3 regions of the Phytobacter sp. genome follow, and region 3 is predicted to be linked to each of the others. Evidence: predicted binding sites of a transcription regulator. Region 3 holds the regulator's gene; each other region holds the start of a gene.
The links. Region 3 encodes PurR, which represses purine synthesis genes. Its sites were predicted from a motif close to CANGCAAACGTTTGCNTG; they were not measured.

Region 1 (7,534 bases), on a different contig from region 3:
CTGTACTCATGATCCTTGCGGCGAGGTAAAAAACAGATCGGTTGGGCATCTGGCAACTCAGCATCCAGCAGCAACACCTCACTGGTGGTGGCGCTTGAAAGATAAATGACAATGTAATGCTGCGACGTTGTTTTGCTCAAGCCGACATAGAACGTATCGTCAAGCTCCTCGTAAATCAGCTCGTCCTGTGTTGATGGCGTCCCCACCGTATGTCTCCAGACCTGATAGGGAAGCAGGGTTGTCTCATGTTTGCGGACGTAATAAATCGTCTCTGAGTCGTTGACCCATACAAATTCAGGCTCGACGTTATCCAGCATTTCCGGATACCAGTTTCCGGTCTCCAGATGCCGAAAACGCAGGCCATACTGACGGCGTGAGAGGTAATCCTCCGCGATCGCCATCAGTTTATTGTCTGGTGTGACGGAAAAGCCGCCCAGCGTATAAAACTCGCTATGTGCTGCTCGCTTATTGCCGTCGATCAAAACCTGCCACTCATCCCACTCTTCCGCCTGCGCTGACTGGCGCTGATAGATGGCGTATTCGCTGCCTGGCTCGTAGACGTGCCTGTAGCGATAACCATTTTTTACGTAGGGGGCTGAAATGTCATGCGGTGGGATACGGGAGATAATCTCAGCAAGGAGTGTTTCCTGTAGCGTTTGTTGAGAGGCCATAATACGGCGGCCATACTCATTTTCCTGCTGAAGGTATTCCAGGACTTCTGGCTGGGAACGTGAATCGTCCCGCAGCCAGTAGTAGTTATCCTGACGAGTATCGCCATGAACAGTCATGACATGGGGAATTTGCTTAGCTTTCGGCGGCATATCTTTTGTCTTATTTGTTCTACACCCTATAAGGGTGGCAAAAGTCGCCGCCGATGCAAGCGAAACATGACATTCCGGTTACTGCGGTAACGCCTGTTTTTGTGCCTTGAGATCGGCTTCGATACCTTCCCTAACGTCCTGCGGAATTTTTAAAGCATCACCTAACGCGCTAAGATAACTGCGTTCCATAAAGTGGTCGATATCAATCGCCGCGCAGCTAAGGAAGTAGACTTCCAGCGCTTCTTCTTCATTTTTAATATCGCGTGCCAGTCTTTGTGGATCGAGCGGTTGTTCGATGGCTTGTGCCACCAGCACACGTCCCTGCTCTTCCACACCCGCTTCACGCAGTTGCTGTTCGATTGCCGCACGTTCTTTATCATCAATATGCCCGTCGCTTTTGGCGGCGAACACCAGGGCAAGGATCAGCCGCTCAGTACGGACATCCAACGGCGAACTGGCTTGCCCGAACTGCGGTTCACCCTGATGGGCCGTACGTACTTTGTCTTTGTATTTATTCCAGAGAACGGAGCCAGCGACAGCGCCACCACCCACTAATAAGGCGCTGGTGCCATATTTGGTCAGTAATTTGCGCGAAGATTTACTCGCAACAAGCAGCCCGGCAAGTCCGCCGAGCGCACCGGGTACAAGCAGTTTGCCCAACCCCTGGTCCGCAGATGAAGAACCTGACGAGCCTTTTTGACCAAGAAGTGACTGTAGTTGATTTAACCAGTTTGACATGATTCCCTCGCGTGTCTAAAGCCGTAAAGGTTCAGCGTAAGCGAGGGAGCGTCAGGAAATGTCTAAAACAGCAAAAGATGAGAAAATTCTAATGACCTACCGGTGCTGATACTCCGCTTTCCCGGCTTTACAATCAATCTTGACGAGGTAGTGGACGTCAGTGCTTTTACCTCGAACGGTCAATGGCACCTGCCATTCATCGTCTTTACCCTGAATATCTTTTGGACTGATCCAGGCAACGGGATCGGCCTGACCTAATTTTTTCTGGTCATCTGCCCAACGCGGAATACGGTTTTGCAAGTAATCACGTTTGACGCTGGCGGCAATGCCTTCCGCATTCATCCCTTCGCAGGCCGGAAATTTCACCGTTTTTTGATTATCAATGGTGACCGTTTTGTCATCAGCAGCAAAAGCCGCGACGCTTCCTGCCAGTAATAATGTACCGAATAACACGCCTGCTATTTTCATGCTTTTCTCCTGCGCATTTAGCCCATTAAAAGCATGGTACAAATTACTGGCAGTGCAAGCTCAATCAGGCAGCAGAGCGTTTTGCCGCGCGTTTGATATCAACGGCATCAGCCGTTTCGTCCGCAGCATCGTCTGATGACGCGGGCGCGCTCGCCTCTTCGGCTTCCGCAGAAGGCAATTTGCCTGATTTGAAGATATGGCTGAGGACGTCTTTCTGTTCAGCAAGCCACATTGCCATCTGGTCACGCTGCTCACCTTCCAGCGTTACAGGGGCTTCACCCAACCAGGTTTCAAGCACCTCGGCCAGATCGAGCATTTTATCGTAAGCATCAGCTTCCTTTTTGCTGGCAAAAGACATTTTTTCCTCACCGTTACGAATCACAACATATTTGACTTCAACCGCCATGATACAGCCCCTATACCTGTTTATATATCCAGTATGTTACTGCTCTATTTTACACTTGGCAAGTTGGAAAAGACACACGCAAACGTTTTCGTATATACTGCGGCCAGGTTTTTTTTAAGGTCAAACAGCTATGACTCTTTTAGGTACTGCGCTGCGTCCGGCAGCAACTCGTGTGATGTTATTGGGCTCAGGTGAACTGGGAAAAGAAGTGGCTATCGAGTGCCAGCGTCTGGGCATCGAAGTCATTGCCGTCGATCGCTATGCGGATGCTCCCGCCATGCATGTCGCCCACCGCTCCCACGTCATCAATATGCTTGATTGTGAAGCCCTGAAGGCACTGGTCGCGCTCGAAAGACCGCATTTTATCGTGCCCGAAATCGAAGCTATCGCTACAGATACGCTGATTGAACTCGAATCCCAGGGTCAGCATGTTGTTCCCTGCGCACGTGCCGCGAAATTAACGATGAACCGCGAAGGTATTCGTCGTCTGGCAGCGGAAGAGCTTGCCCTGCCCACCTCCAGCTATCGCTTCGCCGACAGTGAATCAGCGTTCCGTGAGGCCGTTGATGAGATCGGCTTTCCCTGCATTGTTAAACCGGTCATGAGCTCTTCCGGCAAAGGTCAGAGCTTTATTCGTAGTGCTGATCAATTAGCCAAAGCCTGGGAATACGCGCAACAAGGCGGTCGTGCAGGTGCTGGTCGTGTGATCGTTGAAGGTGTGGTGAATTTCGATTTTGAAATTACGCTACTGACAGTCAGTGCCGTAGACGGAGTCCACTTCTGCGCACCAGTAGGCCATCGCCAGGAAGATGGCGATTACCGCGAGTCCTGGCAACCGCAGTACATGACGGACCTGGCGCTGGAGCGCGCCCAGGATGTCGCGCGTAAAGTGGTACTCGCTTTGGGTGGACACGGTTTATTTGGCGTTGAGCTGTTTGTGTGTGGCGATGAAGTGGTATTCAGCGAAGTCTCCCCTCGCCCACATGACACCGGCATGGTGACGCTGATTTCGCAGGATGTCTCTGAATTCGCGCTGCACGTTCGCGCCTTCCTCGGTTTGCCCGTGGGTCAGATTCGCCAGTACGGACCGTCAGCTTCAGCGGTCATTCTGCCTGAACTGAAAAGCCAGAACGTCACTTTTGATAATGTACAAAATGCCGTTGGTGCGGGCCTACAGGTGCGTCTGTTTGGCAAACCCGAGATTGACGGCACGCGTCGTTTAGGCGTGGCACTCGCCACGGCTGATACTGTTGAAGAGGCAGTTGAGCGTGCGAAAGCCGCGGCGGCTGCGGTGAAAGTTCAAGGTTAAATCTGGTAAGCATCCCCGGTGGCGCTTCGCTTACCGGGGCTACGGGTTTTATTTGTATTCCACCAGGTAGGTGAGTTTTCCGTTTGCTTTCCCGGCAGTTACCGCCGATCCGGTCTTGATATAACGGGCATAGAGTGGAATGGTCATAGTGGCATTGGTGCCGGATACCATTATCCCTGTTGTCGGTTGCGTGAATTTCATTGGATTAAGCGTGGTATTAGAACTTGAAAGCTGGATGCCTATACCTGTGGCGCTGTCCTCCCCACTGGCAATCGCCATAATACCGTTGGTGTCATCAATGACGCTGGTCGCGGGAGTGAGGCTCAGGCTCCAGAGGGCGTCGGTGGTAATGGGGGGAGCGACGGTAGTCACGTCAGTTTTGTTCCACTCAGATTGTCGGATATTGTACTGGTAACTTTGCTTACCGCCATAATTGCAATTGATGAGTTCGATGGATGCTTTAATCCAGGGGGTTGTCGAATTTGACGCAGTAAAACCTGAAGCCGAATGTTCACCCAGATTAACGGTTTTACTGGTTTCCGCCAGAGTGCACGTGGGCTGAGTGAAAGTAATTGAACCAACAAGCGTGGGGCGAAACACCGTAATATCGCTACCCGGTGAGTTATCGCCTCCCACGACCGTTTCCAGCCTAGGCAGAGAAGCCAGATCAAGAGAGCTGGCGGTGATATCACCTGTTTTAATAAGCACAAAAGTAATATCGCCATCACCAACAAAGGCTACGCAAGATCGATTATATGCAGAATCGCATTTGCCATAACGCTTTTTTTCCCCCGGAGCAATATTTGCCGTACTCGTCAAAATGACCACTCCAATACCCTCAGTCCCCGTTTGATAAACCTGTCCCAGATTGCTTCCCTGCCAGGATGCCAGTGCAGGAGCAACACTTCCGACAAATTGTCCCATTACGTAAAAGTTTTGGGGGTCAAGGCTATTATTGCAATTAATACGGTAATAATAGTATTTATTATTTCGTGCCGTCATTCGGTAAAGTTCAGTGCCAACAATAATGTCTTTCGGTACGCGAATGGTCGCAGGAATAGCATTCAACGCTCGAGTGACAATCACGCCGGGAGCCTGATTGGAAGTATTTCCATATTGCTCTAATTTACACGCAGCCTGCGTCGTAAATGAAAAAGCCAGTGCGCTAAAAAGCATTAATGAAATTTTCGATTTTATGACCACCTCACACTCCTTTGCTTTATTGTGTAACCGCACTATAAATTTGTGTCCCGCCGTTATCATCTATCCATGTCACCCCAATCGGGGTCGATGCTTTCAGCGGTAACGGAAAATCCCGAGTCTTGCCCGGTGCAACAATGTCTACCGGCCACTCCCCCTCTTGAGAACTCACCGACACCAGTGAAACTTGCCAGGCCGTGGGGTTCGTCACCGTTACCCCTTTACCATGACTGCGCCAGATCAGCTCCTCTACCGCTTTGCCCGGGCTTCCACGCAACCCCGCCGGGCGATAAAAGACCTTAACCCGCGACTGCAGCGCCACCTGTAGGCGGTTTTTCTCACTTGCGGAGAGTTTTACCGGCACGTCCAGTACGTTGAGCCAGAATACGGATTCACGATCGGCAGGCAGTGCCGCAGCATTGACCGCACGTAGTCGCAGCGTTTTTGCGCTGTCGCCATCCACACGGGTTATCGGCGGTAAAATCACAAACGGAGTGTGATGGGTTGTCGGATCAGCATTCACATCGCCGTTGTCCAGCCAGCTTTTTACCAGCACTGGCCTGCTGCTGCGATTTTTGATGGGTACGGTAACTTCACGTGCTGCGGCGTTATAAATCACCCGGGTATTATTCATCACGATGCTGGCTTCAGCCTGAGCACATAACAGGCCCGACAACAGACTGATACAAAAAATATTCCGAAACATTCCTTTGCTCCCGTAATATCCGCGACGTTCTTTGGACGTCAAAAGACGGACAGTGCGTAGAGATCAATGATAAAAACACTGAGACGGGAAGAAATAATCTTATTGAAGGGACGGATATAATCGGTAAACCCACATAAAAAAAACCGGCACGCATTTGCGCACCGGTTTGTCATTTCAGCCGGGACTCTCTGCCCCGGACAACCAACTTACTTCGCACCTTCGACGGCTTCGCGAGCCAGTTTGGTAATGCGATCGTAGTCGCCAGCTTCCAGCGCATCGGCCGGAACCAGCCAGGAACCACCGATGCACAGCACACTTTTCAGCGCCAGGTAGTCACGGTAGTTCGCCGGAGAGATACCGCCAGTCGGGCAGAAACGGACCTGAGAGAATGGACCTGCAATCGCCTGCAGCGCTTTGGTGCCGCCGTTAGCTTCAGCCGGGAAGAATTTGAACTCTTTCAGACCGTAGTCCATACCCAGCATCAGTTCAGAAACGGTGCTGATACCCGGGATCAACGGGATGGTGCCTTCGGTTGCCGCTTTCAGCAGCGGCTCGGTCAGACCCGGGCTGATTGCGAACTGTGCACCGGCTTCGGTCACTTCTTTCAGCTGTTCCGGATTCAGAACGGTACCTGCACCGATGATGGCATCCGGCACCTCTTTTGCAATGGCGCGAATCGCGTCCATTGCACAGGGGGTACGCAGCGTCACTTCCAGCACGCGAACGCCACCTGCAACCAGCGCTTTCGCCATCGGGACGGCGTGCTCCAGTTTATTGATAACGATAACCGGCACAACCGGACCAGTTTTCAGGATTGCTTCTGCACTCGTTTTCCAATTTTTCATCAGAGTTTTTCTCTCGCCAGAACGAATAATCTTGTCGTTTTTAAAAATCGATACAGGTTGCGCCCTGTTCCGCACCGGAGAGTTTTTCTCGCAAAGCGCCGAACATTTCACGCCCCGTGCCCACGCGCATTGCGCTCAGGTCAGGAATATGTGGCTTGCGTGCAGCCAGTTCTGCTTCATCAACCAGCAGCGTTAATTCACCCGTCTGCCCGTTCACACGAATCATGTCACCGTCGCGCACTTTCGCCAGCAAGCCGCCGTCGTAAGCCTCAGGTGTGACGTGGATGGCGGAAGGCACTTTACCCGAAGCGCCCGAGAGGCGTCCATCGGTAACTAACGCAATTTTGAAACAGCGGTCCAATAATACACCAAGTGGCGGCATAAGTTTATGTAATTCTGGCATGCCGTTCGCTTTTGGCCCTTGATGGCGCACAACCACGACACAATCTTTGTCCAGCAACCCGGCTTCAAAGGCCGGTAACACGTCATGCTGGCTTTCAAAAATTACCGCAGGCGCTTCGATAACCTGATATTCAACCGGTACGGCTGAAGTTTTCATTACAGCACGCCCCAGATTGCCACTGAGCACTTTGGTGCCACCGTGGCGAGAGAACGGCGCATCGACGGTCGCAATGACGTTGGTATCAAGTGGTGCAGCAGCGCCTTCACGCCAGGCCAGCTCACCGTTATCCAGCCACGGTTCCAGGGTATAACGTGAGAGGCCAAAACCGGCAACGGTATTGACGTCTTCATGCAGCAGACCGCCTTTTAGCAGTTCGCGCATCAGAACAGGTACGCCACCTGCCGCCTGGAAGTGGTTAATGTCTGCCGGACCATTTGGGTACAGTTTCGCCATTAACGGCACCACTTCTGACAACTCAGAGAAATCATCCCAGTTAATGATGATGCCTGCCGCTCTCGCCATCGCCACCAGGTGCATGGTGTGGTTCGTGGAGCCGCCGGTCGCCAGCAGTGACACAATGCCGTTCACCACTGCTTTCTCGTCGATCATTTTACCCAGCGGCATCCATTCGCTGCCGT
Region 2 (7,534 bases), 410 kb from region 3:
TAACCTGACCCGCAAATTGCGCCGTCTGGAGCGTGATTATCACGAAGTGCGTGAACAAGTGGTGACCGCCAAAGCGGGCTGGTGCGCGGTTATGCGGATGGTGAAAGAGAATGGCGTTGAACGTCGTCTCCACCGCCGTGAACTGGCCTATCAATCTGGCGACGAACTGCGTTCGATGTCGGATAAAGCGTTGGGTGCATTGCGCCTTGCGGTGGCGGACAACGAACATCTGCGCGACGTTCTGCGCATGTCGGAAGATCCGAAGCGCCCAGAGCGCAAGATTCAGTTCTTCGTGGCGGTTTATCAGCATCTGCGTGAACGTATTCGTCAGGATATTATCCGTACTGATGATCCAGTCGAAGCCATCGAGCAGATGGAAATTGAACTGAGTCGTCTGACGGAAGAGTTAACCTCCCGCGAACAGAAACTGGCCATCAGCTCCCGCAGTGTGGCGAACATTATTCGTAAAACCATCCAGCGCGAGCAGAACCGTATCCGTGTGCTGAACCAGGGGCTGCAAAGTGTCTCCTTTGGTCAGGTGAACAGCGTTCGACTGAATGTGAACGTACGTGAAACCCACGCGACCTTGCTGACAGTGCTTTCTGAGCAACATGAACAGCATCAGGATCTGTTTAACAGCAACCGTCTGACCTTCTCGGAAGCGCTGGCGAAGCTGTACCAGCGCCTGAACCCGCAGATTGACCTTGGGCAGCGTACGCCGCAAACCATCGGTGAAGAGTTACTGGATTATCGTAACTATCTGGAAATGGAAGTTGAGGTTAATCGTGGTTCAGACGGCTGGTTACGTGCGGAATCTGGTGCGCTCTCTACTGGGGAAGCGATCGGTACCGGGATGTCGATTCTGGTCATGGTGGTGCAGAGCTGGGAAGACGAATCACGTCGTCTGCGTGGTAAAGACATCTCTCCATGCCGACTGCTGTTCCTGGATGAAGCTGCGCGCCTTGATGCCCGTTCCATTGCCACTTTGTTCGAACTGTGTGAACGCCTGGAGATGCAGCTGATTATCGCGGCTCCGGAAAATATCAGTCCGGAGAAAGGGACAACCTATAAGCTGGTACGTAAGGTTGTGCACAATAACGAGCATGTGCATGTCGTCGGCCTGCGCGGTTTTGCCGCTCAGTTACCGGAAACCCTACCTGGAACGGCTGACGCATCCTGACGGTCTCATCGTTTATAAGGGCGGCAGAAATGCCGCCCTTTTTCTTTTCTGAAACAGGTCCGCTGAGCGGCCACCAGTCTTTAAACTTCTTTACATTTGGCAAGGCAAATGCTTTTTTGTCTTTATATAATTAGATGAAGACTGAAGTGTTTTTGGTTTACTGAGAAACAGGGGGCAAGGGATGTTGCTTATGAAGTCGTATGGTCGTCGGATGTCCGCATTAGGTTTATGCCTGACATTCGTACTCGCTCCGCTGTTTAGTGCACAGGCTGATGAGCCTGAAGTAGTACCCGTTGATAGTTCAGCAACACTGGGCGATCAACCCACTGCGTTAACCCAGCCGCTGGCGCAATCTCCTGCTACGGCGATGATGGCTGGGTTGGCGCCTTTCCCGATGGCAAACGCTGCAGCAAATGCTCGCACGTCGCTGCAAAGTGTATTACCCGCTAACTGGACTCCTGTCTATATGAACTCTCTCGCTGCGTTGTACGCAGCCCGGGAGATGAAACCATTGTGGGAGAATCGTGAGGCCGTTCAGGCATTTCAGCAGCAACTTGCTGAAGTTGCTATTGCCGGCTTTCAGCCGCAGTTTACTGCATGGGTTGAATTACTCACCGACCCGGGTGTGACGGGTATGGCAAGGGATGTGGTGCTCTCAGATGCAATGATGGGCTACCTGCACTTTGTTGCCAGTATCCCCGTGAAAGGTAATCGCTGGCTCTACAGTAGCAAACCTTACGCTATGGACATGCCTCCGCTGTCGGTCATCAACCAATGGCAGGTGGCGCTGGACAACGGCGACGTCTCCCGTTTTATCACCAGCCTTGCGCCTCGGCATCCGCAATATAGTGCTCTGCATCAGTCCTTGCTGACGCTGGTGGCGGACAATAATCCGTGGCCGCAGCTTACGGCAACAACCTCACTGCGCCCAGGTCAGTGGAGCAACGATGTGCCTGCGCTACGCGAGATTTTACAGCGTAGTGGCATGATGGATGAGCAGCCTAAAATCGCGTTGCCAGGTGATACCGCGACGGATGCAGTGGTGAGCCCTTCAGCCATTGCGGTTGATGCGAAGCAATCAGCGACACCGGCTCCGTTGCAGCAGGCTAAAAAAGGCCAGCCAGCAACGACGTTACGCAGCGAGTATGATCGCAAACTGGTTGAGGCCGTAAAACGCTTCCAGACTGCGCAAGGCTTACACGCTGATGGCGTGATTGGCACCGCAACGCGTGACTGGCTTAACGTTACCCCTGCACAGCGTGCGGGCGTACTGGCCCTCAACATCCAGCGCCTTCGTCTGCTGCCGGGTAAATTATCCACGGGCATTATGGTGAACATTCCGGAATACTCACTGGTCTATTACCTGAACGGTAATGAGGTGCTTGCGTCACGGGTGATCGTGGGGCGTCCGGATCGTAAAACGCCAATGATGAGCAGTGCGCTTAACAATGTGGTCGTTAACCCACCGTGGAATGTGCCGCCGACGCTGGCGCGCAAAGATATTTTGCCTAAAGTCTGGAACGACCCAGGCTACCTCGAACGTCACGGCTATACCGTAATGCGAGGCTGGAACAGTAAAGAGGCGATCGACCCCGGGATGGTCGACTGGGCAACCATCACACCATCCAATCTGCCATTCCGCTTCCAGCAGGCGCCAGGAGCGCAGAACTCACTTGGACGCTACAAATTCAATATGCCGAGTTCTGACGCCATTTATCTGCATGACACGCCGAACCATAACCTGTTCCAGAAAGACGCGCGTGCGTTGAGTTCTGGCTGCGTGAGGGTGAATAAAGCCTCGGAACTGGCCAATATGTTGTTGCAGGATGCAGGCTGGAATGATTCACGCATTTCCGACGCGCTAAAAGAAGGGGATACCCGCTACGTTAATATTCGTCAGAATATTCCCGTTAATCTTTATTATTTGACTGCATTTGTAGGTGCTGATGGGCGTACACAATATCGTACAGATATTTACAATTACGATCTGACGGCGCGATCCGGTGCACAAATTCTGGCGAAAGCTGAACAATTAATCAGGTAAATGAAGACGTTCTGAAAACATCGTTGTCGTAATACCTGGGGGAAATGGGCCTGATATGCTGTAAGGCCCGTCTTTCCTGGGGTCAGGCTGCCTTGACGTGGGCGTTTTTGCCCGGTAAGGTGCCTTTCGTGCGCAACAAAAGTGCATAAAATACGATCACTTTGCTTTCTTGAAGACCTGAATATCATGGACAAATTTGACGCTAATCGCCGCAAATTGTTGGCGTTAGGTGGTATTGCCCTTGGTGCAGCCATCTTACCCCAACGTGCATTTGCAACCCTATCAACACCACGCCCGCGTATTTTAACGCTGAATAATCTTCATACTGGAGAATCTATTAAGGCCGAGTTTTTCGATGGTAAGGGCTATATTCAGGACGAACTAGCAAAACTAAATCATTTTTTCCGTGATTATCGCGCGAATAAAATAAAGACCATCGATCCGCAATTGTTTGATCAGATTTTCCGCCTGCAGGGCTTACTGGGAACACGCAAGCCGGTGCAACTGATTTCGGGGTACCGTTCGGTAGATACCAACAATGAACTCCGTGCTCACAGCCGTGGGGTAGCAAAAAACAGCTATCACACCAAGGGGCAGGCGATGGATTTTCACATCGAAGGGATTTCTCTGAGCAATGTTCGCAAAGCTGCGTTATCTCTGCGTGCGGGTGGTGTAGGATATTACCCCAGCAGTGACTTTGTGCATATTGATACCGGGCCGTTACGGCACTGGTAATCCTCAGACAGAAACAGACAGGAGCAGCATGAACTATCGTATTATTCCGGTTACCGCATTCTCCCAGAATTGTTCATTAATCTGGTGTGAAGAAACCCGACTTGCTGCCGTGGTGGACCCTGGTGGTGATGCAGAACGCATCAAGCAAGAAGTAGATGCTTCTGGTGTAACGTTAACCCAGATTTTGCTCACGCACGGTCATCTGGATCATGTGGGGGCAGCCGCTGAGCTGGCGCAGCATTACGGTGTTCCCGTTATCGGGCCGGAAAAAGAAGATGAGTTTTGGCTTCAGGGCCTGCCTGCACAGAGCCGCATGTTTGGTCTGGATGACTGCCAGCCGTTAACCCCCGATCGTTGGTTAAACGAAGGGGAGGCGGTGAGTGTAGGCAAGGTCAATTTGCAGGTGCTGCATTGCCCCGGTCATACGCCGGGCCATATCGTCTTTTTTGATGCGCAATCAAGACTGCTGATCTCTGGCGATGTTATTTTCAAAGGTGGCGTGGGACGCAGTGACTTCCCGAAAGGAAATCACGGACAACTGATTGATTCCATCAAAACTAAATTATTGCCGCTTGGTGATGATGTGACTTTCGTTCCCGGTCATGGTCCGATTTCCACCCTGGGTAATGAACGATTGCACAACCCCTTCCTGCAGGATGAACTCCCTGTCTGGTAAATAAAAAAAAGCCGCATTAAGCGGCTTTTTTTATCTCGCCATCTTTTACAGCACAGCGACAATCGCTTCGCACAGTGGTGACATGTTATCTGGCGTCATACCCGCCACGTTAACACGACCTGATGCGACAGCATAAACACCGAACTCCTCACGAAGACGTAACACCTGCTCTTTAGTCAGCCCGCTAAATGAGAACATGCCGTTCTGTCTGGTGATGAAGCTAAAGTCACGGTTTGCGCCTTTATCCTGCAGCGTGTTGACGAACAGCAGACGCATACGTTGAATGCGTTGACGCATATCCGTCAGTTCTTGTTCCCAGATGGCACGCAGTGCATCGTTGCCAAGAATGGTGGCGACGACAGCAGCACCGTGCGCAGGTGGGTTAGAGTAGTTAGCACGGATGGTTGCTTTCATCTGACTGAATGCGCGGTCAGCGGTTTCGCTATCCGTGGTGACCAGCGTACATGCGCCTACACGCTCATTGTAGAGGCCAAAGTTCTTGGAGAAGGAACTGGCGACAATCAACTCGTCATGCAGAGCGGCAAAGGCGCGCAGGCCTTCAGCATCTTCTTCCAGACCGCGGGCAAAGCCCTGATAGGCGAAGTCAAACAGCGGCAACCAGCCTTTCTCAACAGAAAGTTTTGCCAGCGTTTCCCACTGCTCAAGTGTAGGATCGATACCGGTCGGGTTATGGCAGCAGCCGTGGAACAATACCACGTCACCGGCTACCGCACCTTCAAGGCTCGCCAGCATCCCGTCAAAATCCAGCGCATGCTTTTCAGCGTCGTAATAAGTGTAATCACACACTTCCAGACCAGCGGAATTGAACACGCCTTTATGGTTTGGCCAGCTAGGATTACTTACCCAGATACGTTTGGCTGAGGTGTTGTTGGAGAGGAAATCGGCTGCAACACGCAGGCCACCCGTGCCACCCGGAGTTTGTGCAGTACGTGCACGCTTGTCATTAATGATTGCGCTGCCCTTTCCGAACAGCAGCTCCTGGGTGCAACGACCAAACGCAGGAATACCGTCGATACCGAGGTAGTTCTTGGTGGTTTCATTTTCCAGCAAATATTGTTCAGCTTTTTTTACGCTGGTCAGGACAGGGGTGTTGCCGGTTTCGTCTTTGTAGACACCAATACCCAGGTTGATTTTGGTCGGACGTTCATCGGCGCGAAACAGATCGGCTAAACCCAGAATAGGGTCTGCAGGGGCAGCGGTAATATTCTCAAACATGACGAGGTTCCATTTTGGTGACAGAAGGGAGGTCCGCTATCAGGTTAACGGTAGAACCCTCGATTGCCAACCGTTTGCGATAAAAAGCGTGCGCCTTTTTGCAGGATAGAATTTATTGACCAGTCAGAAATAAAAAAACAGGGCCGAAGGCCCTGTTTGATATGCATATAACAGTCGAGGATGACTGATTAGAACTGGTAAACGATACCAACAGCGACGGTGTCGTCGGAAGCTACGCCCAGTTTGTTGTCTTTGTCGATCTGGTTGATGATGTAATCAACATAGGTAGACATGTTTTTGTTGAAGTAGTAAGTCGCGCCAACTTCAACGTAGTTGATGTACTCTTCGCTACCGATACCTTCAACATCTTTCGCTTTAGATTTGTAGTAAGCGACGGACGGACGCAGGCCGAAGTCGAACTGGTACTGTGCAACAACAGAGAAGTCCTGAGTTTTGTTCAGGTAGCCGCTGTTCAGACGGGTAGCGTTACGGCTTTCACCGTACAGTGCTGCCAGGTAGATGTTGTTAGCATCGTATTTCAGGCCAGTTGCCCACTGCTCAGCTTTATCGCCGTGACCCAGAGCCAGAGCCTGCTGTGCATTGGTGCGGTCAGCCGCGCCATAAGCACCAACAACGCCGAAGCCTTCGAAATCATAGCTTACAGAACCTGCCCAGCCGTCGCCGTTAGAACGGGTTGCGTCGGTACGCTCGTTTTTACCGAGGTACTGAACACCGAAGTTCAGGCCATCGACCAGACCGAAGAAGTTGCTGTTACGGTAAGTCGCCAGACCACCGTTACGGCCAGAGAAGAAGTTATCAGAGTTACCAGTGTCACCACCGAACTCTGGCAGCATATCGGTCACGCCGATTGCATCGTATACCAGGCCGTAGTTACGACCGTAGTCGAAGGAGCCTGCGTCGCCAAATTTCAGACCAGCGAATGCCAGACGGGTTTTGTTGCCAGTCTGAGCATCAGAACCTTCAGAGTTGTTACCCTGGAAGTTGTATTCCCACTGGCCGTAACCGGTCAGTTGATCGTTGATTTTGGTTTCGCCTTTGAAGCCCAGACGAGCATAGGTTTTGTCGCCGTTGCCGCCGTAGCTGTTGTCACCGTTGTTCTGAGAGAAGTAATGCAGGCCAACTGCTTTACCATACAGATCAACTTTGTTGCCGTTTTTGTTGTAGATTTCGGCAGCGTTAGCTGTGCCAGCTACCAGCAGGGCAGGGATAACCACTGCCAGGATATTGCGCTTCATCATTATTTATTACCCTCATTGGTTTTTTTGAACACCTGCCACTGCCTTCAATAAATTCCGTCAATAAAAATTTACGGAACTATTGATGAGAGTTTGGTGTCTTTCTGTGTCTGAGAGGCATCTTTCCATTCATATAATCGTTTCGCTAGCCTGAAAGTGCTACAAATGTCGTAAAGCAGTAACAAAAAGCAATTATGTGTAAGAATTTATGAATTCTGAGGAACTTTGTGAACCAACTCAAACTTCGAAGCCAATCGGCGATAAATTCAACCAATCCAATCCTATTTATATGAATTACTTATATTTAATTGAGATAAAGGCGTTCCTTATTCAGGAATCGTTCTTATCCTGCTTTTGCTTATGGTGCAATTTAGCCATCCGGATTGCTGTGTGAATTTTATCCAAAT
Region 3 (7,534 bases):
TTGCGAGTGCAATTATGCGTGTGTTGACGACTCAAGAGAGTCTGCGTTGTGACGCCCATCGCTTTCACGGCGTTGCATCATAAAGCCGAGGCCGGACAACAAAACAGTCGACAACATAACACTGGTGGTCGCGAGAAGCGGGAAGATGATAAGGGCAGAAACTATCAGGCTTGCGATAAAGCACAGCCCTAACTGAAGCGTGTTTTGCAGTGCAGCTGCGCGGCCTGTTGCATGAGGGAAGGGGCGTAAGGCTTCTGCCACGACAATAGGGTAAATCGCGCCGTTGGCAACGGCCATCAGACAGAAAGGGATCAGCAGTGCGGTAAGCGAAGCACCCGGCACCAGGCCAACGGCCCATGTTGCGATCACGCTGGTTGCGAAGGCCACTAACAGCCACGGCAATAAACGTGCGCCGGACCATTTTTGTAATGCCCAACGGCAGCTGTAACCCCCGACCAGGAAGGCAATAGTCTGCGGAACATAACTCAAACCAATAATGGCCGGGCCGTAACCCATTTCATGCAAAATAAACGGCGAGCCGGTCAGCCAGGCGAAGAAGCTGGCGGAGCAGGCAGCATAAATCAGCACGTTCCCGCGGTAGGCTTTATCACGCAGTAGTGTAGCAAAGGTCACGGGTTCAGCATCAGGGGTTGCTTTAGGCGGTACTGAACGCAGACGCAGTGCAGGCAGCATCAGTACGACGGTAATGGCAAAAAGCGTGGCGAAAATGGCCTGCCAGGAAAAATGGGCAAGGATCCAGCTTCCCAACAGTGGCGCAAGGGCAGGAGATAAACCGACCAATGGCATAATGGTGGCGAAAATACGATTGGTTCGTTGCGCCGGGTAGTGATCGGTCACCAGCGCCTGCCAGGTGACGGCGGCGGCACAAACCCCTACGGCCTGTGTAAAACGCAGCACGAGAAGCCAGCGTGCATCCTGTACCCAGATCATCCCCAGGCAACCCAAAGCGAAAATCAGCAGGCCGCTCAGCAGAATCGGTTTGCGGCCATAGCGGTCAGATAACGGTCCCCAGACCAGTTGTGCTACGGCAAAACCGGCAAGGAACAGGCTAAGCGTGGCGCTGACCACGGCAGGGGATGTGTTTAAATCTTGCTGAATGTCGGCAAAAGCAGGCAGGTACATGTCTGTTGCAAGGAAGCCCAGAACGCTTAACCCCGCCAGCCAGACTAAAAATCCTTTTCCTGGTTGCATGGCAATATCTCTTTATTGTGCAGGTGAACAGGGAAACAGAGTCTAGGGAGTGAAACTCTCGTTGTGAAACGCTAATATTTGCGCACTGGTTTCAAAATTTTTGCAGGCACAACATGTGGTCAGAATATTCTCTTGAAGTGGTAGATGCGGTGGCGCGTAATGGCAGTTTTAGTGGTGCAGCTCAGGAGCTGCACCGGGTGCCTTCTGCTGTCAGTTATACCGTGCGGCAACTGGAGGAGTGGTTGGCAGTCGAGCTCTTTCAACGCCGTCATCGTGACGTTGAACTGACACCCGCTGGGGCGCTTTTTTTGAAAGAAGGGCGTTCTGTTATCAAAAAAATGCAGATCACCCGTCAACAGTGCCAACAAATTGCCAATGGCTGGCGTGGTCAGCTAGCTATCGCCGTGGACAATATCGTTAAGCCGGAGCGAACCCGGCAGATGATTGTCGATTTTTATCGCCACTTCAGTGATGTTGAATTGATTGTCTTCCAGGAGGTGTTTAATGGCGTCTGGGATGCACTGGCGGATGGGCGCGTTGAACTGGCAATAGGGGCCACGCAAGCAATCCCCGTGGGGGGGCGGTATGCATTTCGGGATATGGGCATGCTGAGCTGGAAATGCGTCGTCGCGTGCCATCATCCGCTTGCCAAAATGGCGGGCCCTCTTAGCGATGAAACGTTGCGCAACTGGCCTTCTCTTGTCCGGGAAGATACGTCCCGTTCACTGCCAAAGCGTATTACCTGGTTGCTGGATAACCAGAAACGAGTGGTGGCACCCGACTGGGAATCTTCTGCTGCCTGCCTCTCTGCGGGATTATGCGTGGGAATGGTACCTGCGCACTTTGCGCGCCCCTGGCTGGACAAGGGAGAGTGGGTGGCGTTGGCGCTGGAAAACCCGTTTCCCGATGCCGCATGCTGCCTGACGTGGCAACAGAATGAGGCTTCACCAGCATTAAACTGGTTGTTGAGTTATTTAGGAGACAGTGAAACGTTGAACCGTGAATGGCTGTGGGAACAGGATTGACCCGCTCCCACTGCAGGAATTAACGACGGTAGTCGCGGAATGGACCGTCGGCTACCGAACGGCGTTCAATCAAACGCGGATGAACCTCAATCGATTGTGATACTTCACGCTTGTTGACGATACGATCCAGCAACATGTTGAATGCGGTTTCACCCAGAGAATCTTTCGGCTGATGAATGGTCGTCAGAGCCGGAGTAAAGAAACGGGAGTTGCGCACGTTATCGTAACCAATCAGGGAAATGTCCTGCGGAACGCGCAGCCCCATTTCGTCTGCAGCACAGAGTGCGCCCATAGCCATAATATCGCCGCCGCAGAAAATAGCCGTTGGACGCGGAGACTGGGCGAGGATCTGCTGCATTGCGCGATAGCCAGACTCCGGCTCAAAATCACCCTGTACAATCCAGTTTTCTGGCACGCTGATGTGCGCTTCTTCCATTGCTTTCATAAAGCCAGCAAGACGTCCGGCACCGGTGTTGCGCTCAAGTGCACCAGGGATCACACCGATGTCACGATGACCACGTTCAACCAGATACCGCCCAGCCATATAGCCACCTTCAAAGGCATTATCGATAACCGTGTCAGTAAAATCGGCTTTTGCTTCGCCCCAGTCCATTACTACCATAGGAATGTGGCGGTACTCTTCCAGCATGTTCAGCAGAGATTCTGGGTATTCCGAACACATTACCAACAGGCCATCGACGCGTTTTTGCGCCATCATTGACAGGTAAGCGCCCTGTTTTTCGAAATTGTTCCAGGCATTACCCAAAATCAGGGTGTAGCCCTTCTGGAAACAGTTTTTTTCAACGGCTTCAATGATTTCTGCAAAATAAGCGGCTTCGCTGCTGGTAGCCAGTAAGCCAATAGATTTGGTGTGATTAACCTTCAGACTACGGGCAACGGCGCTCGGCGAATAGTGCAACTCTTTGATTGCCGCCCACACAGCATTACGCGTCTCTTCAGCGACGAAACGCGTCTTGTTAATTACATGTGATACGGTTGTGGTGGAAACGTTTGCTCGCTTCGCTACGTCTTTGATCGTTGCCATCAGATGTCACTCCATGCCATATCATAAGCTCCTGAAAATACAAAAGGTAAACGTTTGCCTGCCTTCACCCTTTCACCGCGCGATGCACTGTATTACGCCGGGAAAAAGACACTGGACGTCAGGAGGGGAGTCGATGGCCGGTACGCTAATAAATTTAGCGTCGAATTTTGTCTTATCTTGGCCAAAAGGGGAAGAGCTAAAACGTATATCAATCTAATTCCTGCAAGATTTTTACGTTTATTTATGCAAAAATGCGCTATCTCACTTTTTGTGGGGAAATAAGAAAGGAGAAAAATTGATGAGTACCGACCTGAAGTTTTCTTTAGTGACCACCGTGATTGTGCTTGCCCTCATTGTTGCGGGTGCACTGACTGCGGTTCTGCATTGATTTACCACGAGGGAGAGTATTCTCCCTCGACGTTCCCTCCCATTCTCCCGTTTTTCGCAATAATCTTTTCGCAAATCGCTCACTTCTGTTTTTTGTGATTGATGTCATACTTTTGGCTTCTGTGACGGTGTCGCCCGGCGACACGGCATTTCCGGAGTCAATAAATCATGAAAATTAATTATCCACTGCTTGCCCTGGCGATTGGCGCTTTCGGCATTGGTACCACCGAATTCTCGCCGATGGGGTTACTGCCCGTTATTGCTCGCGGTGTCGATGTATCGATTCCGGCGGCGGGAATGCTGATAAGCGCCTACGCGATTGGCGTTATGGTAGGGGCGCCGTTAATGACGTTAATGCTTTCTCACCGCGCACGTCGCAATGCACTGATCTTTCTGATGGCAATCTTCACACTTGGAAACGTGTTGTCGGCCATTTCGCCTGATTACACTACCCTGATGCTGTCGCGCATCATCACCAGCCTTAACCATGGAGCCTTCTTTGGTTTAGGCTCGGTGGTCGCTGCAAGTGTAGTGGCGAAAGAGAAACAGGCCAGTGCGGTCGCAACGATGTTCATGGGGTTAACCATTGCGAATATCGGTGGGGTGCCGGCCGCGACCTGGTTGGGTGAAACCATCGGCTGGCGTATGTCCTTCCTGGCCACCGCAGGTCTCGGCATCATCGCTATGGTAAGTCTCTATCTTTCATTGCCAAAAGGCAGTGCAGGGGAGCGTCCCGATGTACGCAAAGAGCTTACGGTACTGATGCGTCCACAGGTTGTTTCGGCTCTGCTCACGACCGTGCTGGGCGCTGGTGCGATGTTTACGCTCTACACCTATATCTCACCGGTGCTGCACAGTATTGCGGATGCTGGACCTGCATTTATCACCGCGATGCTGGTGCTGATTGGCGTGGGCTTCTCGCTGGGCAATTATCTCGGTGGGAAGTTGGCTGACCGCTCAGTGACCGGCACCCTCAAAGGCTTCCTGCTGTTGCTTATCGCAATTATGGTTGCAATTCCCTGGCTTGCACGCAGTGAATTTGGCGCAGCAATCAGCATGGTGGTCTGGGGAGCCGCGACCTTCGCGATCGTTCCACCACTGCAAATGCGAGTAATGCGTGTTGCACACGAAGCGCCAGGACTTTCTTCTTCCGTCAATATCGGGGCGTTTAATTTGGGGAATGCTCTGGGGGCAGCTGCGGGCGGAGCGGTGATCTCGGGTGGACTGGGTTATGTCTTCGTCCCGTTTACGGGAGCGGTGATTGCCGCACTGGCACTGATGTTGGTATTGCTGTCTGGTCGTGGCGTTGCCCGGACAGCCTGCGCGACAGCGGAATAATAAAAAAGCAGGAGGGTTTCCCCTCCTGCACCTTATGCCACGAGATTCTTCGCAACAAATTCCCAGTTCACCAATGCCCAGAAATGCTCCAGATAATTCGGACGAGCATTACGATAGTCGATGTAATAAGCGTGTTCCCAGACATCAACAGTTAAGAGCGGAGTGGCGCCTGTCGTCAGCGGCGTACCAGCATTGGATGTTGAAACAATTGCCAGTTTGCCTTCTGCGTTTTTGACCAGCCAGGTCCAGCCTGAACCAAAGTTTTTCACTGCTGCATCAGTAAACTGTGCTTTGAAATCCGCAAAGCTTCCGAACGCTTGTGCTATAGCTGTTGCCACCTTGCCTGAAGGCTCCCCGCCTGCGTTGGGTGCCAGACAATGCCAGTAAAACGTGTGATTCCAGACTTGAGCTGCATTGTTAAAAATACCACCTTCTGTATTCAGAATGAGCGCTTCCAGCGTCTCCCCTTCCAGTGCGGTCCCTTTTACCAAATTATTCAGGTTTGTGACGTAGGTCTGATGATGCTTCCCGTGGTGGTACTCCAGCGTTTCAGCAGAAATATGCGGTGCCAGAGCGTCTTTTGCATACGGTAATGCAGGTAGTTCGAACGACATTGCTTCACTCCTTATTATTTTATGCACCCAATAACCATATTGAATGTAAGGATAGGGTAGCAAATCGAAACAGGAGGCAAAAGGGAGAGTTACCTGCCGCGATGGCGGCAGGCAGGGGGGTTATCGGATGGTTTTAGGCGTAACAACACGACGCGCGCCAACGTAATGGCGCTGCCAGTAGTCTTCGCTTAAAGACGTAATCTGAATATCCTGACCGCTACGTGGAGACTGGATGAATTTGCCGTTGCCGACATAAACACCCACATGGTCAGCCGTACCGCGTCCTTGAGTACGGAAAAACACAAGATCGCCGCTTTCCAGTTCCGCTACGTTGACAGGAGAAGCATCACGAAGGTGATACATCTCATTCGCAGTGCGGGGAATACGGAATTTAACGAGGTCTTTATACGCGTAATACACCAGTCCGCTGCAATCAAAGCCGGTCATCGGAGAAGTACCACCCCAGTGATAAGGTTTACCAATCTGATTCATCAGTTTTGACATTGCGGTTTTCTGAATCTTTTGGATGCGAACTTTATGTGCTTCAGAAATCGCAACAGGTTTGCTTCCTTTAACTTTTACACACTGCGGTTTATGTCCTTTACGCTTTGTGCATTTTTCCGTCATAGCAACAACCGGGGCGGGAGACTTGCTGGATTTACTATGGCGGGAGGTATTCTTGCTGACTTTAGTGCTGGAGGTTTTTTTGCTGGCGGTCGATGTTTTCTTGCTTGCCGCTGCTTTTTTATTTTCGGCTTTTGCCGGTGCCTTTGAGGCGGTGCCACTGCTTTTCTTTGATGTTTTTTCTGTCGGGCTGGTTTTCTTACGTTCGGATGCTTTCACCACATGCGACTTGTGTACAGCAGCCCCTCGCGTCTGCTCGGAAGCATTTGCTAAAGGCGTAAATGTCAGCGTAGTGAACAACAAAGCACAGAGCGTGATTGAAGCTGTATTAATTCGCGCCACTGAGCAATCCCCTGATAAGTGCAGGCATTCAATAATGCTTGCGTATGATTTAGAACCGCGTCGATTCTAATCCATAAAAAGCAGAAAAGTTAATAGGCTTTTTGCATCTAGACTCTGTTTCGTTAGCAAGCGCAAAAAAAATCACCAGTTGTGTGTGGAAGAAGCTCAATTGTTGAACTATCACGCGTTTACGCAAGTGTGATAAATGATATTTTCAATGAATCTTTACGCGACAGAAGATAAAATAATGAGTGGTGAACAAAATGTTATTTTCTGTTGCTTGCCTGAACCGTTACAATGACAGCTATCTGCCGAAAGAAGTTGAAGGAAGCAAGACAATGAGCACTACCTTAGAAAAAATCCAGACCCAAATCGCTGAGAACCCGATCCTGCTGTACATGAAAGGTTCTCCTAAACTGCCAAGCTGCGGTTTTTCCGCACAAGCCGTTCAGGCCCTCTCTGCTTGCGGCGAGCGCTTCGCGTACGTTGATATCCTGCAGAATCCGGATATTCGTGCTGAGCTGCCAAAATATGCAAACTGGCCGACCTTCCCGCAGCTGTGGGTTGACGGTGAATTGGTCGGCGGTTGTGACATCATCATCGAGATGTATCAGCGCGGTGAGCTGCAGCAGTTGATCAAAGAAACGGCGGCGAAATTCAAATCTGAAGAGCCGGGTGCTGAGTAATACTTTAGCGCTAAAAAAAGCGACCTAAGGGTCGCTTTTTTTATGCCTGATCACTGCCTGTTGATAATGGCCAGCCGCCAAGACGCTTCCAGCGATTAACGATTTCGCAAAACAGCAGGGCGGTTTGTTCAGTGTCATAAAGCGCGGAATGGGCCTGGGTGGCATCAAAATCCAGGCCCGCGGTGGCACAGGCTTTCGACAACACGGTCTGCCCAAGTGCCAGCCCACTTAATGAGGCGGTATCAAAGGTCACAAATGGGT

Region 1: a site for PurR is predicted at 2,509-2,526, ahead of purT (formate-dependent phosphoribosylglycinamide formyltransferase). Genes of this name have one in related genera too.
Region 2: a site for PurR is predicted at 5,935-5,952, ahead of AC5JPW_RS06210 (amino acid aminotransferase). Genes of this name have one in related genera too.

What each region holds. Positions count from the first base shown of each region.
Region 1 covers NZ_JCACPZ010000006.1:285,828-293,361, reverse strand. Annotated here, with positions in the region: gene ptrB (oligopeptidase B) at 1-821, opposite strand, end outside; gene AC5JPW_RS16070 (tellurite resistance TerB family protein) at 900-1,559, opposite strand; gene yebF (protein YebF) at 1,656-2,027, opposite strand; gene AC5JPW_RS16060 (YebG family protein) at 2,092-2,433, opposite strand; gene purT (formate-dependent phosphoribosylglycinamide formyltransferase) at 2,564-3,742, shown strand; gene AC5JPW_RS16050 (fimbrial protein) at 3,791-4,945, opposite strand; gene AC5JPW_RS16045 (fimbrial biogenesis chaperone) at 4,962-5,648, opposite strand; gene kdgA (bifunctional 4-hydroxy-2-oxoglutarate aldolase/2-dehydro-3-deoxy-phosphogluconate aldolase) at 5,855-6,493, opposite strand; gene edd (phosphogluconate dehydratase) at 6,534-7,534, opposite strand, start outside.
Region 2 covers NZ_JCACPZ010000004.1:448,451-455,984, reverse strand. Annotated here, with positions in the region: gene mukB (chromosome partition protein MukB) at 1-1,180, shown strand, start outside; gene ldtD (L,D-transpeptidase) at 1,362-3,224, shown strand; gene mepK (peptidoglycan L,D-endopeptidase MepK) at 3,411-3,959, shown strand; gene AC5JPW_RS06215 (MBL fold metallo-hydrolase) at 3,988-4,635, shown strand; gene AC5JPW_RS06210 (amino acid aminotransferase) at 4,681-5,871, opposite strand; gene ompF (porin OmpF) at 6,060-7,130, opposite strand.
Region 3 covers NZ_JCACPZ010000004.1:35,061-42,594, reverse strand. Annotated here, with positions in the region: gene punC (purine nucleoside transporter PunC) at 13-1,212, opposite strand; gene punR (DNA-binding transcriptional activator PunR) at 1,326-2,237, shown strand; gene purR (HTH-type transcriptional repressor PurR) at 2,257-3,282, opposite strand; gene cydH (cytochrome bd-I oxidase subunit CydH) at 3,581-3,670, shown strand; gene AC5JPW_RS03975 (MFS transporter) at 3,838-5,007, shown strand; gene sodB (superoxide dismutase [Fe]) at 5,040-5,621, opposite strand; gene AC5JPW_RS03965 (C40 family peptidase) at 5,742-6,587, opposite strand; gene grxD (monothiol glutaredoxin 4) at 6,926-7,273, shown strand; gene rnt (ribonuclease T) at 7,314-7,534, opposite strand, start outside.